Regions from separate parts of the Photorhabdus viridis genome, predicted to be linked through region 2. Evidence: predicted binding sites of a transcription regulator. Region 2 holds the regulator's gene; the other holds the start of a gene.
The links. Region 2 encodes sigma-54, which starts transcription at its own class of promoters, with help from an activator protein. Its sites were predicted from a motif close to GTTGGCACANNTTTCGCTNT; they were not measured.

Region 1: a site for sigma-54 is predicted at 3,867-3,886, ahead of glnK (P-II family nitrogen regulator). Genes of this name have one in related genera too.

What each region holds. Positions count from the first base shown of each region.
Region 1 is NZ_JBEJZY010000031.1:34,289-41,703, forward strand. Features, by position in the region: gene ABR397_RS14430 (Lrp/AsnC family transcriptional regulator) at 1-124, shown strand, start outside; gene ABR397_RS14435 (SmdA family multidrug ABC transporter permease/ATP-binding protein) at 205-1,974, shown strand; gene ABR397_RS14440 (SmdB family multidrug efflux ABC transporter permease/ATP-binding protein) at 1,967-3,751, shown strand; gene glnK (P-II family nitrogen regulator) at 3,928-4,266, shown strand; gene amtB (ammonium transporter AmtB) at 4,289-5,572, shown strand; gene tesB (acyl-CoA thioesterase II) at 5,645-6,508, opposite strand; gene ABR397_RS14460 (YbaY family lipoprotein) at 6,760-7,206, shown strand; RNA gene ffs (signal recognition particle sRNA small type) at 7,337-7,415, shown strand, end outside.
Region 2 is NZ_JBEJZY010000061.1:8,880-16,294, reverse strand. Features, by position in the region: gene rnk (nucleoside diphosphate kinase regulator) at 344-754, opposite strand; gene npr (PTS phosphocarrier protein NPr) at 940-1,212, opposite strand; gene rapZ (RNase adapter RapZ) at 1,212-2,063, opposite strand; gene ptsN (PTS IIA-like nitrogen regulatory protein PtsN) at 2,141-2,608, opposite strand; gene hpf (ribosome hibernation promoting factor) at 2,733-3,020, opposite strand; gene rpoN (RNA polymerase factor sigma-54) at 3,044-4,483, opposite strand; gene lptB (LPS export ABC transporter ATP-binding protein) at 4,511-5,236, opposite strand; gene lptA (lipopolysaccharide ABC transporter substrate-binding protein LptA) at 5,243-5,776, opposite strand; gene lptC (LPS export ABC transporter periplasmic protein LptC) at 5,757-6,335, opposite strand; gene kdsC (3-deoxy-manno-octulosonate-8-phosphatase KdsC) at 6,356-6,919, opposite strand; gene kdsD (arabinose-5-phosphate isomerase KdsD) at 6,937-7,415, opposite strand, start outside.

The DNA of each region.
Region 1 (7,415 bases), on a different contig from region 2:
TATGAAAAGCTATGATCTCTTCTACAAGCGCATGGTTAATGGTGTTTCGGGATTGATTGATGTTACATCCAGCTTTGCAATGGAAAAAATTAAGTACACTACAGCATTACCGATACCAGATTAGCTAATGATTACTCAATGAGTTAACTTCATTATTCTGCATGTTGTTCAACATTCATATTATCTATTTCAGGATATACGCGTGTGAGATTATTTTCTCAATTAAGCTGGTACTTCCGCTGCGAGTGGCGTCGCTATTTTGGCGCTGTGACTCTGCTTATCATCATATCTATTCTGCTACTGGTTCCTCCATATCTGGTGGGCGTAATTGTTGATGGCATCCGTGCTGGTTCTATGTCATCTCAACAATTGATGGTGTGGATTGGTGTTATGCTGGTCATTGCATTGATTGTTTATATTCTGCGTTATATATGGCGCTTATGGTTGTTTGGGGCGTCATATCAATTAGCGGTTAAATTACGGAATAATTTTTACCAGCAACTTAGCCGACAAACCCCTGAATTTTATCTGCGTCACCGTACGGGTGATTTGATGGCCCGTGCGACTAATGATGTGGACCGTGTGGTATTTGCTGCGGGTGAAGGAGTACTCACTTTAGTTGACTCGTTGGTTATGGGTTGTGCAGTACTGATTATGATGAGTGTACAAATTAGTTGGCAGTTAACTTTATTGTCTTTGTTACCTATGCCGATTATGGCAATCATCATTAAACGATATGGTGATCAACTTCATCATCGCTTTAAATCTGCACAAGGTGCCTTTTCTGCTCTGAATAACCAAGCTCAGGAAAGTCTGACCAGCATTCGCATGATCAAGGCATTTGGTCTTGAAGATATGCAATCAAATCAATTTGAACAGGTTGCTGTGGAAGCTGGGCGTAAGAATATGTATGTTGCTAGGGTGGATGCCCGATTTGATCCGACAATTTTTATTGCTATCGGTATGTCAAACTTTCTGGCTATCGGTGGTGGTAGCTGGATGGTGCTGAATGGTGTTTTGACTCTTGGGGAGCTCACTAGCTTTGTGATGTACCTTGGCCTGATGATTTGGCCAATGTTAGCGCTGGCATGGATGTTTAATATCGTTGAACGGGGAAGTGCTGCATATAGCCGTATCCGTAGCTTGTTGCAAGAGCCTCCGGTTATTGCGGATGGTAACCGTCATTTATCTCCTGAGCGTAGTACTCTGAATGTGAATATCAAAGCGTTTCATTATCCGCAAAGTAATAAAACTATTCTGAGTCAAATTAACTTCCGGTTATCACCTGGACAGTTACTGGGGATATGTGGCCCAACCGGTTCAGGTAAGAGCACACTACTTGCGTTGATACAGAGACAGTTTGATGTGACTGATGGGGAAATTTTTTTCCAGTCGATTAAAATTGCAGATATCCGGTTAGATGAATGGCGAGCACGGTTTGCTGTTGTCAATCAAACTCCTTTTCTATTTTCAGATACAGTTGCCGGGAATATTGCTTTGGGACGTCCTGATGCAACACAGGAACAGATCGAAGAAGTTGCCCGTCTTGCCAATGTTCATGAAGATATTCTTCGTTTACCTGAAGGGTACCAAACGGAAGTGGGCGAGCGTGGAGTGATGCTTTCTGGTGGGCAGAAACAGCGCATCTCTATTGCAAGAGCATTGCTTTTAGATGCAGAGATTTTGATTCTGGATGACGCTTTATCTGCGGTTGATGGGCAAACTGAACACAATATCTTACAAAACCTCAGCCAGTGGAGACAACAACGCACGGTTATTATCAGCGCACACCGCCTGTCTGCATTAACTGTTGCTGATAATATTCTGGTGATGCAGCAGGGTTCTGTTATACATCAGGGACGGCATCAGCAACTGGCGGAGCAGCCAGGATGGTATCGTGATATGTATCATTATCAACAGCTTGAAGCAGCATTGGATGACGGGGAAACCACTGAGGGAGATCAAGATGACTAAGGTTCGCCGATTGTGGCCGTCTCTGAAACGTTTGCTGGTTTATGGAAAAAATTATCGTAAGCCGTTGGGGCTGGCGCTGCTAATGCTGTGGGGGGCTGCAATTGCGGAAGTAAGTGGTCCGATTTTGATTAGTTACTTTATCGATAATATGGTTGCAACGGGTAATATGCCGGCAGGAGTGATTATTGGGCTGTCTGTAACCTTTATTGTTCTGCAACTGATTACGGCCGCATTACACTATTTCCAGACTTTATTGTTCAATCAAGTGTCAGTTGATGTGGTTCAGCAACTTCGTACTGATGTGATGAATGCAGCATTGCGTCAGCCTTTGAGTGCTTTTGATAATCAACCGGTAGGGCAATTGATTTCCCGTGTAACGAACGACACAGAGGTCATTAAAGATCTTTATGTCAATGTGGTTCCTACGGTATTCCGGAGTATAGCGTTGATTGGTGCGATGATGATAGCCATGTTTGTGCTCGAATGGCGTATGGCACTGATTGCAATGCTTATTTTTCCTGTCGTGTTGATTGTCATGGCGATATATCAGCATCTAAGTACGCCAATTGTCAGGCAGGTACGCAGTTATTTAGCTGATATTAATGATAATTTTAATGAAGTTATCAATGGAATGAGTGTTGTTCAGCAGTTCCGGCAGCAGGCTCGTTTTGGTGAACGTATGTTGTCAACAAATCGTGCTCATTTTAAAGCGAGAATGCAGGCGTTGCGATTAGATGGGATGTTATTACGTCCATTGCTGAGTTTATTGTCAACTATGGTGCTGTGTGGTCTTATTGTGTTGTTTGGGTTCAGTGGAGCAGGAGTGATTGGTGTCGGGGTATTGTATGCTTTTATCAATTATCTTGGGCGGTTGAATGAACCACTAATCGAACTGACCTCTCAACAATCAATCCTGCAACAGGCTGTAGTTTCTGGTGAGAGGATATTTGAATTAATGGATAGCCCTCAACAAGGTTATGGAATGGATAGTCAACCACTATCCAGTGGTCGAATTGATATAGAAAATGTCAGTTTTTCCTATCGGGATGACAAAATAGTTTTACAAGATATTAATTTACAGGTTCCGGATTATGGTTTTATTGCTTTGGTTGGTCATACCGGTAGTGGAAAAAGTACGCTGGCAAATTTACTGATGGGATATTACCCGTGGCAGAAAGGGGAGATTTACCTTGATGGCCGGCCTGTGTCGTCTCTGTCTCATTCGGTGTTACGTAATGGTGTGGCAATGGTTCAGCAGGATCCAGTCGTTCTCGCTGACTCTTTCTTTAATAATGTTACGCTTGGTCGGAATATTTCAGAAGAGAAAGTTTGGCAGGTACTGAAAACTGTGCAATTAGCTGAGTTAGTGCGTACGCTTCCTGATGATCTTCATACCATCTTGGGAGAACAGGGTAATACGTTGTCAGCCGGCCAAAAACAATTGCTTGCTATGGCGAGAGTGTTAGTGCAAGCACCGCAAATTTTGATCCTTGATGAAGCGACAGCAAATATTGATTCTGGTACGGAACAGGCGGTACAACAGGCTTTACGATTAATTCGCCAGCAAACAACATTGATCGTGATTGCTCACCGTTTGTCCACGATTGTGGAGGCTGATACTATTCTGGTGCTGCATCGTGGTGCAGTTGTTGAGCAAGGACACCATCAACAATTATTGGTAAGACGTGGACGTTACTATCAGATGTATCAGTTACAACAAGTGAGTGATACATTAAATGAATGTGGCACAATCTCTGAGAAAGAGGTGGTGATTTAACCATATTTGCACTAATTTGGTGCATTAACGGGAGAGGACATTCGTTGCTCTCCCTATTTTTCTTTCTGTAATTTATATTCACCTTATAATTAATTGATTTTTATATATTTTAATTTCTGGCACACCCTTTGCTACTTACTTATTGCAAACACAATAGCCGGATGGCGGGGGGATATATGAAGCTCATTACGACAATTATAAAACCATTTAAATTGGAGGATATTAGGGAGGTTCTCTCTGGTCTTGGTGTTCAAGGATTGACCATAACAGAGGTAAAAGGATTTGGTCGCCAAAAAGGGCATGCGGAGCTTTATCGTGGAGCTGAATATAGCGTCAATTTTTTACCTAAGGTAAAGATAGATATTGCTGTAGCAGATGAGTTAGTTGAGGAGGTAATTCATGCGATTCAGCAATCGGCTTTCACCGGAAAAGTTGGCGACGGTAAAATTTTTGTCATCGAATTACAACAGGTTATCCGTATCAGAACAGGCGAGATTAATGATGCGGCACTGTAAGTCACTGATAGAGACTATATATATGAAAAAACAATTCTCTGTGGCTACCGGTGTTGTGGCCAGTTTTTTACCATCATTATCTCAGGCAGCGGAAGGTGTTGCTGATAGAGCTGATAATGCCTTTATGATGATTTGTACAGTACTTGTTCTGTTTATGACAATTCCAGGAATCGCTCTATTTTATGGTGGATTGTTACGGAGTAAAAATGTTTTATCGTTGATGGCTCAGGTTATGGTGAGCTTTGCTCTGGTATGTGTATTGTGGGTGATTTACGGTTATAGTCTGGCTTTTGAGCTAGGGAATGGTTTTTTTGGTAGTTTTAGTCAAATGATGTTAAAGAATTTGGCACTTACGAACTTAAGTGGCAATTTTTATCAGTTAATTCATGTGGCATTTCAAGGTTCTTTCGCTTGTATCACAGTTGCTTTGATTATTGGCGCGTTAGGCGAGCGTATTCGCTTTTCAGCTTTGTTAATTTTCAGTGTGTTCTGGTTGACGTTTTCTTACTTGCCTATGGCGCATATGGTTTGGGGTGGTGGGATTCTTTCACAGGATGGTGCGTTGGATTTTGCTGGTGGTACAGTTGTACATATTAATGCTGCTGTAGCTGGATTGGTTGGTGCTTACTTACTGGGAAAACGTACTGGTTTTGGGAAAGAAGCATTTAAACCGCATAACTTGCCGATGGTCTTCATTGGTACTGCTATACTCTATATCGGTTGGTTTGGTTTTAATGCAGGTTCTGCTGGTGCTGCTAATGAGATCGCTGCTCTGGCATTTTTGAATACAATTGTGGCGACTGCCGCTTCTATTCTGTCATGGGTTTTTGCAGAATGGTTTTTCCGTAATAAACCTTCTCTTTTAGGGGCATGCTCAGGCTGTATTGCCGGGCTGGTTGGTATTACACCTGCTGCGGGAATGGTTGGTGTTGGTGGTGCGCTAATTATTGGATTAATCGCGGGTTTTGCTGGGCTTTGGGGAGTAGTGGCCTTAAAACGGTGGTTACGCGTTGATGATGTGTGTGATGTATTTGGTATACATGGTGTATGTGGGATCGTAGGTTGCTTCCTGACTGGCATTTTTACGGCGAAATCATTGGGCGGAACCGGTTATGCAGAGGGTATAACCATGTTGGAACAAGTGAGTATTCAGGTTTTTAGTATATTGATCTGTGTGGTTTGGTCAGTAATTGTCTCTTTTATTGCTTTTAAAATAGCAGATCTGCTGGTAGGCCTGCGGGTTACTGTTGAAATTGAAAGAGAAGGTCTGGATATTAATTCCCATGGGGAGAGTGCTTATAATTAATCTGTGATATAAACAGGCAGCAATGAGACCGTAAGTGTGATGCTGATTTCTTATTTGCTGCCCTTATTATTTTTATTTGTTCCGTTTCCTGATTAGCCCTTCTTGTACAGTGGAGGCAACAAGTACACCTTCATAATTATAAATCTGTCCACGAACAAAACCACGGGCCCCAGAAGCTGATGGACTATCTATAGCATAGAGTAACCAGTCGTCTAGTTTAAACGGACGATGGAACCACATAGAGTGGTCAATGGTTGCTATCTTAATATCTTTCTCAAGGAACCCAACACCATGTGGCTGTAATGCTGTTGGTAGGAAATTAAAATCAGAGGCATAGCCGAGCAGATATTGATGCATAAAAGGATCGGCAGGCATGTCGCCATTACTGCGGAACCAAACATAGCGTACAGGTTCTTCTGGTAGGTAATTGAATGGGCTGTAATATTTTACTGGCCTCATTTCCAGCGGGCAGGGGTGGAGAAAAATATTCTGCATCTTCTGCGGCAGCAGATGCGATATTTTTTTCGCAATTTCGTCCTGAGGGATAAGTTCTTCTGGATAGGGGACATCCGGCATCATATTCTGGTGTTCAAAACTTTCTTCATGACTTTGGAATGAGGCGGTCATATAAAAGATAGGTTTACCATTTTGAATCGCACTGACTCGCCGGGCGCTGAAACTTCCTCCATCGCGCAGGATCTCGACATCATAGACGATGGGTTTGCTACTGTCACCGGGGCGTAAGAAATAGCTATGGAAAGAGTTGCTCATCCGATCATCAACAACGGTTTGTTTGGCAGCATAAAGCGCCTGACCAATCACTTGTCCTCCGAAAACCTGAGGAAAGCCTAAATCTTTACTTTGCCCCCGGTAAATACCTTCCTCAATTTTTTCTAAGTTCATCAGATTTATCAGATTCTTTAATGACTTGCTCATAATATGCCTTTGTTTTCTATCTGGTTATCAGAGAGTACAAGAGATGATTATTGTCCCATTAATAGATGATAAATAAATAACTAAATTGTAAATGTTTTAAGTCCTGATAGTAGTGCAACAAAGAATATGAGATTAATTGAAGTTTTATATTCAAATTTTTAATCTATAATCCAGACGGTTTAGATTTAACGGTTTGATATTTCAATTTATTTTATTATTTATATAGATTAGTTAATAGTGGAGGAGTGTGTATGAAATTATGGCAGATCCCTGCGAGCGTATTACTGGCGGTTGCTTTGGTTGGGTGTAATGGTAAAGGTCCTGAAATAGCAGATACTCAGGTGGAAGTGATTGAAAATCCAGTAAAACGCTCTTTTGTTGAAGGCAATATTAATATATTGCAGCGTATTGCGTTGCCTGCGGATGCAGTTCTGACAGTAACTTTATCTGATATATCTTTGGCTGATGCGCCTTCAGTTACTCTGTCTGAGAAGGTAGAACGTTTAGGTGGGAAACAATCACCTTTCCATTTTGTTCTGCCTTACCGGCAAAACGAAATTAAGCCATATGCACGTATTGTCGTCAGTGCTTCTGTTTCGTTGCATAATCGTTTGATGTTTGTTACAGATACTGCATATGAGGTGATCAATAATGGACAGACTAAAGATATCGAAATCACGTTGAAAGCTATCAGATAATACATTTCCTTGTGTATTTACTCGTAATGTGTAATAAAGCATCATTCGGGTCTGCTTGTCTTGCTATTTAGATAGGTATGAATGATAATGGCGCCGCTTTGAAGCTAAAGCAATACGTCAATGGGGGCTCTGTTGGTTCTCCCGCAACGCTAACTTGTTAACTTGGTCAGGTCCGGAAGGAAGCAGCCATAGCAGGGGATGTGTGTGCC
Region 2 (7,415 bases):
GAAATTAGTTGTTAAGGAATGAAACCTAATAAAACTGAGTGAATAGGATAGTTATCTGGATTTGTACCACTTGTAGCAGAAAGTATTATCCAACCTCCTTGAAAATATTGATTTACTGATTCATCTATATCAGAGCCAATGAATATTTAAGTGTCTCTTATTTCTTTAAGAATTGACAGATTGTTATTATTTTCGAACATTATAATTACCTCATAATGTATAGTGGTTAGTTGAAAAGTAATTGAAGATATAAAATTCCTGTCGCCATTTTGTCGCCATTTGGTTATCAAAGACAAAAAACCACTTGTGCGATAGTGGTTTTTTGTATTGATTTAATAGGGTTTTATCTGTGATATTCACCGGCAGCTTCTGGTTGGTAAAGTAATTCTAATACTTTGACCCGGGTTTCTTCGCCGTTTGGCAATTTCCAACTGATTTCGTCGCCAATACGAAGGCCCAATAATGCCGCTCCCAGAGGAGCCATAACAGAAAGCTGGTCTGAACTGTCTTGTAGTGACGCAGGGTAAACCAGAGTGCGCACTCGCTCTTCACTGCTTGTCAGATCAAGGAAACGAACCCGGCTATTCATAGTCACAACATCGGATGGAATTTCTGCTGGAGGTACAATCTCTGCACGATCCAGCTCCTCATTCAAAGCGTCAGCGATACTAGTATCTGCAAACGCTGGCTGTTCCAACAGGGAATCTAAACGTTCTGCGTCTAATTCGTTGATGATAATTGCTGGTTTAGTCATACCACACTCCAAATGGAATCCAACACAAAATAACACCCCGCACCGTGAGGAGGGGGGTGTTATTTAAAATGATTAACCTGATAGTAGGCTGTTCTTACTGGAAAAGAAAGAGATCATGATCACGAACTGTTTTGTGCTGCTAATGAAAGCAGTTAAGAACATGATAAGCCGAGGAGTGGGTGGTGTTATTCTTCGTCAAATCCTGCATCAAATAGATTAATGATAGCGGCAAGAGCCTGCTCTTCATCTGGACCACTGGCTTCAACTTCAATATAGCTGCCTTTTTCTGAATCCAGCATCAGCATGGCAATCACGCTGCTGGCTTCAGCTTCAACATGGCTATCATTGCGCAAGACAACATGAGACTCAAAGAGCTGTACCAGATCATACAGCTTCATTGCTGGCCGGGCGTGCATTCCCAGCCGGTTTTTGATTTCAAGTTTCTGTTTGACAGTCATTATTTCCGCTTTTCGAGAGTACGGTGGCGTGACTGTACGTTTTTGCCACGGGAGCGGAAATAGTCAGCCAGCTGCTCTGCCACATAAACAGAACGGTGTTTACCGCCGGTGCAGCCAATCGCCACGGTCAGATAACTGCGGTTATTGGTTTCAAGCATGGGCAGCCAAAGTTCAAGATAACTGCGGGTCTGATAGATGAAGTTATGCACTTCCGTATGACGGTCGAGAAAAGCGGCTACGGGACGATCAAGACCGGTCATTGGCCGTAGCTTTGGATCCCAGTGTGGGTTTGGCAGGAAACGTACATCAAAAACATAGTCGGCATCAATTGGAATGCCATGTTTGAAGCCGAAGGATTCAAACACCATGGTCAGCTCACGTTCCCGTTTGCCCAGCAGACGGGTCCTCAGCATCTCTGCCAATTCATGGACTGACATTTCGGAAGTGTCAATAATCAGATCTGCCCTTGAACGAAGTGGCTCCAGCAGATCGCTTTCTTGATCAATCGCGCTTTCCAGAGAAAGGTTTTTGCTTGATAGTGGATGGAGACGGCGGGTATCGCTGTAACGGCGGATTAGCGTATTACGGTCAGCATCAAGAAACAGTAATTGCGGTGAGAAACTGGTTGGTAGTTTAGTCAGGGCTTCTTCGAAAACTTCGGGGGATTCCGGCATGTTTCTTACATCAATACTGACAGCAGCGGAAATATCGCGGTCAGCCAGCGTATTGGCTAATTCCGGCAGCAACACTACCGGCAAGTTGTCTACACAATAAAAACCCATATCTTCCAGTGCGCGCAAGGCAACGGATTTACCCGAACCGGAACGGCCACTGACTATCATCAGCACCATGAGGCGACTCCCCTTAATTTCTCAGTGGTTATTATTATGAGCCACTGTTATCTGTTGCTCTCCATTCATTGCAACAGCTATTCAGTGATAATTGCGTAAAGTTCTTCATCACTTTGTGCCGATCTTAAACGGCGACAGAGATTTTTGTCTGCAAGGCGTTTAGCAATTAATGACAATGTGTGTAAGTGTGTCTGGCATTGATCGTTTGGAACCAGTAAAGCAAACAGCAAATCGACTGGCTGATTATCAATGGCATCGAAAGCAATAGGGTGTTCCAGATTGAGGAAAACGCCAACAGCTTGATCTGAGCTTTCTTCATCCAGTTTACCGTGAGGGATAGCAATACCACTGCCAATTCCAGTAGTGCCTACTTTTTCTCTGGTCAATATTGCTTCGAATACGATATTCTCGGGTAGTTTAAGCCGTTTAGATGCCAGCTCACTGATAATCTCTAAAGCCCGTTTTTTGCTCGAACAATGTACGTTATTACGCGTACATTCGAGGGAAAGTACAGAGCTTAGTAGTAAATCTGCTTGGTTATTCATTTTTCTATTCGCTTAGGTGCTTAATTGATACCGGATGCCATAGATTAGCTGTGGCATCCGGTATTTGTGCACTGTTTTACAGCAAAACTCCGCTGTTTTTACTACAGCTATTGTTAAATAACTGTTAATGTTGTCTCAGTTTATCTTTATGTTTGGTTAATTGACGAGCCAGTTTATCGACCAGTCCATCAATTGCTGCATACATATCTTCATGTTCTGAGGATGCGTGCAACTCGCCTCCGTTAATATGTACCGTGGCTTCGGCGATTTGTTGTACCTTTTCCACACGGAGGATTACCTGAGTCAGGTTGATCCTGTCGAAATATTGATCCAGCTTGCTGCATTTTGCAGTGATAATGTCGCGTAATGCATCAGTAATTTCAATATTGTGGCCGGTTATTTTGAGTTGCATATTGTCTTCCTTCTCTGTTCATTTCAAACCAGACGTTTACGTTGGTTTGATGGCGGAATGGATAACGACTCTCGATATTTTGCGACAGTCCGTCGGGCAACCATAATGCCTTGATCGGCTAGCATACTCGTCAGTTTGCTGTCACTTAATGGTTTGGCGGAGTTCTCCGCTGCTACCAGTTTTTTCACCAAAGCCCGTATTGCAGTTGAAGAGGCTTCGCCTCCACTTTCTGTATTAACATGGCTGGAGAAAAAATACTTCAATTCAAAAATGCCACGTGGGCTGTGCAGGAATTTTTGGGTAGTCACCCTGGAAATGGTAGATTCATGCATATCGACCTGGAAGGCAATATCTGCCAAAACCATGGGCTTCATATATTCTTCGCCATGCTCAAAAAATTCCTGTTGCTGTTCTACAATGCAGCGTGTAACTTTCAGCAGAGTGTCATTTCGGCTTTCCAGGCTTTTGATAAGCCATTTAGCTTCCTGTAGGTTATTGCGGATAAACTGGCTGTCACTTTCATTGTGTGTATGTTGCCCAAACTCCGCATAATGCTGATTAATGTGTAAACGCGGAATACTATCTGTATTCAATTCTACTTGCCAGTGTTCACTCTCTTTTCGAACCAGCACATCAGGGATGACATACTCTGATTCACCTGTGTTTACCGCCAAGCCAGGCCTTGGCTCAAGTGACTGAATTAAATCAATCACTTCTTTCAGTGTATCTTCTTTCAAGCGACTTAAACGGATTAAATTGCGGAAATCCCGATTACCCAGTAGCTCCAGATGTTCGCAGACGATCAGTTTCGCCTCTTTCAGATAAGGTGTTTCTGGTGGAAACATTGATAGCTGGATCAGTAGACAATCTTTCAGGTCACGGGCAGCGACACCGATAGGATCAAAATGTTGTACCTGTTTGAGCACGGTTTCCACTTCTGTCAGAGTCAGTTGATCGTCGCCAATGCTAGCAAGGATATCCTCCAGTGGTACAGTAAGGTAGCCTGTATCATCTACAGCATCAATGATTGATGTAGCAATTGCTGCATCTGTTTCCGTGAAAGGGGTCAGCCCTGCCTGCCACATCAAATAGTCTTGCAGGGTTTGGGCTGTTTCACCTTGGTAAAGAGGCAGGTCGTCATCACTATAGTCATTACGTGTACCGGAAGGTGTACCAGCTGTATAAATTTCATCCCAGCTGGCATCCAGTGGCAACTCATCTGGCATATCCTTTTGTTGCAGGGCATCAAGCGTATCCATAACGTCAGTTTCGTTGTCGGGAGATTCCTGATTACTGATTTCTTGATGATCTTCATCCTGCTCAAGCAAAGGGTTCATTTCTAACGCTTGCTGTATTTCCTGTTGAAGTTCAAGCGTAGAAAGTTGCAACAAACGAATGGCTTGTTGGAGCTGTGGTGTCATAGCCAGTTGCTGACTGAGCCTGAGTTGCAAACTTTGCTTCATAGCGTTAAATTAATTCTCCTGGCTGAATTAGAGCCGGAAACCTTCGCCTAAATAAACGCGCTTCACCTGTTCATTATTGAGGATATCATTCGGTGTGCCGTGAGCAATCAGCTGCCCTTGGCTGACAATATAAGCACGCTCACAGACATCCAATGTTTCACGGACGTTATGGTCTGTGATCAGGACGCCTAGCCCGTAATCTCTCAAATGCTGAATAATTTTTTTGATATCGATTACTGAGATTGGATCTACGCCGGCGAAAGGTTCATCCAGCAAAATAAATTTAGGATTGGCTGCCAGCGCGCGGGCAATCTCTACGCGGCGACGCTCACCACCGGAAAGTGATTGACCCAAATTGTCCCGTAGGTGGCTGATATGGAATTCCTCCATCAGCTCTTCGGCCCGTTCTTTCCGTTGTTTCTGAGTCAGATCCTGACGGATCTCCAATACGGCCATCAGATTGTCGAATACGCTCAGACGGCGGAAAATAGAAGCTTCCTGAGGCAAGTAGCCAATACCACGGCGCGCCCGTTCGTGAAGTGGCAGCAGGCTGATATCTTCGCCATCAATGGTAATTGTCCCGGTATCCCGTGAAACAATGCCTACGACCATATAAAAAGTCGTGGTTTTCCCTGCGCCGTTAGGACCAAGCAGGCCAACAATTTCACCGGAGTTCACGTTTAAGCTGACATTTTCAACGACTTTACGGCCTTTGTAAGCTTTTGCCAGGTTTTCTGCGTTTAGTATTGCCATATCTCGTTATTTACTCTTGTTGTTAACCGCAGGGCTTTCTTCTTGTAACTGAGAAGGTAACAAAACAGTTGTCACTCGTTTACCTTTGTCACTGAACGCTTCCATTTGCTGGGTTGGGACTAGGTAAGTGATACGGTCGCCTTTTATATTGCTGTCTAACTGTTCCAGATAGGCGTTGCCAGTCAGTGTAACCAGCTCCTTATCCATTTCGTAACGCATTTTGGCGCCGCGGCCTTTGATTGGTTTACCGCTGTCCTGTAACTGATAGAAAGTGACCGGATTACCAAATGCCTCAACAACCATTTTTTTAGAATCGCCATCCGGGCGGGTCACAACAACTTTGTCAGCGTGGATATCAATAGAGCCCTGTTTAACGATCACGTTTTCTGTAAATGTGGCAGTGTTCCCGGTCATGTCAAGGGATTGTTTAACGGAATCAATAGAAATTGGCTTCTGGGTGTCATCTTTCAGTGCCAGAGCGGGAAGGCTGACTGTAAAAATGGCACTAGCAATAAGAGCATTACGGATTCTGTTGTTCATGTTGGATTTCATAGTAGGTGTTAACCTTTTCAATCAGTTCAGCGGTTTTGTTCCGCAGATTGCCACGCATTTTCATTCCGACGGACTTCAATCCTACGCCAATCAGTGTGACCTGATCGTCGGATGAAACATCCTGAGTTACCAGATTGACGATAGCATTTTCTGTGGTCATACGCTGTAATTGTGTCGTATCAGTCAGGCTGTCAACCTGCACATCTCCGTAAAGATAGAGCATTCTGTCGTTGGTCAGTTTGGCTTTGTTCGCACGAACTGTCCATGTAGCAATGGCATTTGAGTCATATGTTGTTAATACCGGCTTGGTAAACCAAGTAAGTTTTGACTCAGTATAATTCTGGACGTCATCAGCGACCAGTTTGTATGTCAGCTTACCCGTAGGATCATAAACAAAGGTTATGGTTTCCTGGCTTTGGTATGTTGGCAGACTATTATCTGTATCAGAAGATGAGTTAGTCTCATCTGAATCAGATAAGTTCCAACCAATTAACGCCAGGGTGATTAACGTCAGTATTATAGCCAGCCAGGATTTGATTTTATCCATTCTCGTTTCGCTTCAACCTACTATATTGATAATCCTTTGGCCTCTTCCAGTTTATTCTGAGCGAAAAGCACCAAATCACAAAGTTCTCTTACCGCACCGCGACCCCCAGCAATCTGGGTGACATAATGTGCTTTTGGTAATAGCAGTGGATGCGCGTCTGCCACAGCGACAGATAAGCCCACTTGTTCCATGACCGGCCAGTCAATCAGATCATCACCGATGTAAGCAACCTGTTCTGGTGTTAGCTCCAGTTTATCTAACAGTTCTCTATACGCCAAAACCTTATCGCTTTGTCCTTGGTAAAGATGTGTAATGCCCAGTGTGTTTGCTCGATCTTCCAGCAATTTTGCCCGACGGCCGGTAATAATAGCGACTTCGATTCCTGAAGTGATCAGGCAACGAATCCCGTAGCCATCACGAACGTTAAACGTTTTCAATTCTTCGCCGTTATTGCCCATATATATCAGGCCGTCAGACATCACGCCATCAACGTCGCAAATCAGCAGACGGATTCTACCGGCTTTTTCAATAATGTCTTTATTAACTGGACCATAACAGGTATCCAGATAAATTAATTGGCTCATTAAGACGTTCTCTCAGGTTAAACTACGCCAGCTTGTAGCAGGTCATGCATATGTAATACACCAAGTAATTTATTTTCCTCGGTAACCAGTAAGGAAGTGATATGGCGTGACTGCATTAAGTTCAATGCATCAACGGCAAGGGCATTTGGTTTGATACGAATACCGCCAGCTGTCATAACAGCTGAAATTTTGACATTGTACAAATCAATTCCCATATCAAACACCCGCCGCAAGTCACCATCGGTAAAAATACCGTCAATATACATATTTTCATCGCAAACGACGGTCATACCCAGTTTTTGGCGGGTGATTTCGACGAGAGCTTCACGTAAAGAGGCATCGCGATTCACTCTTGGGATATCATCACCTGTATTCATTAAATCACTGACCAGCAGCAGAAGTTTGCGCCCAAGTGTGCCGCCTGGATGTGATAGTGCGAAGTCTTCAGCGGTAAAACCACGCGCTTGAAGCAATGCAACCGCTAAAGCATCACCCA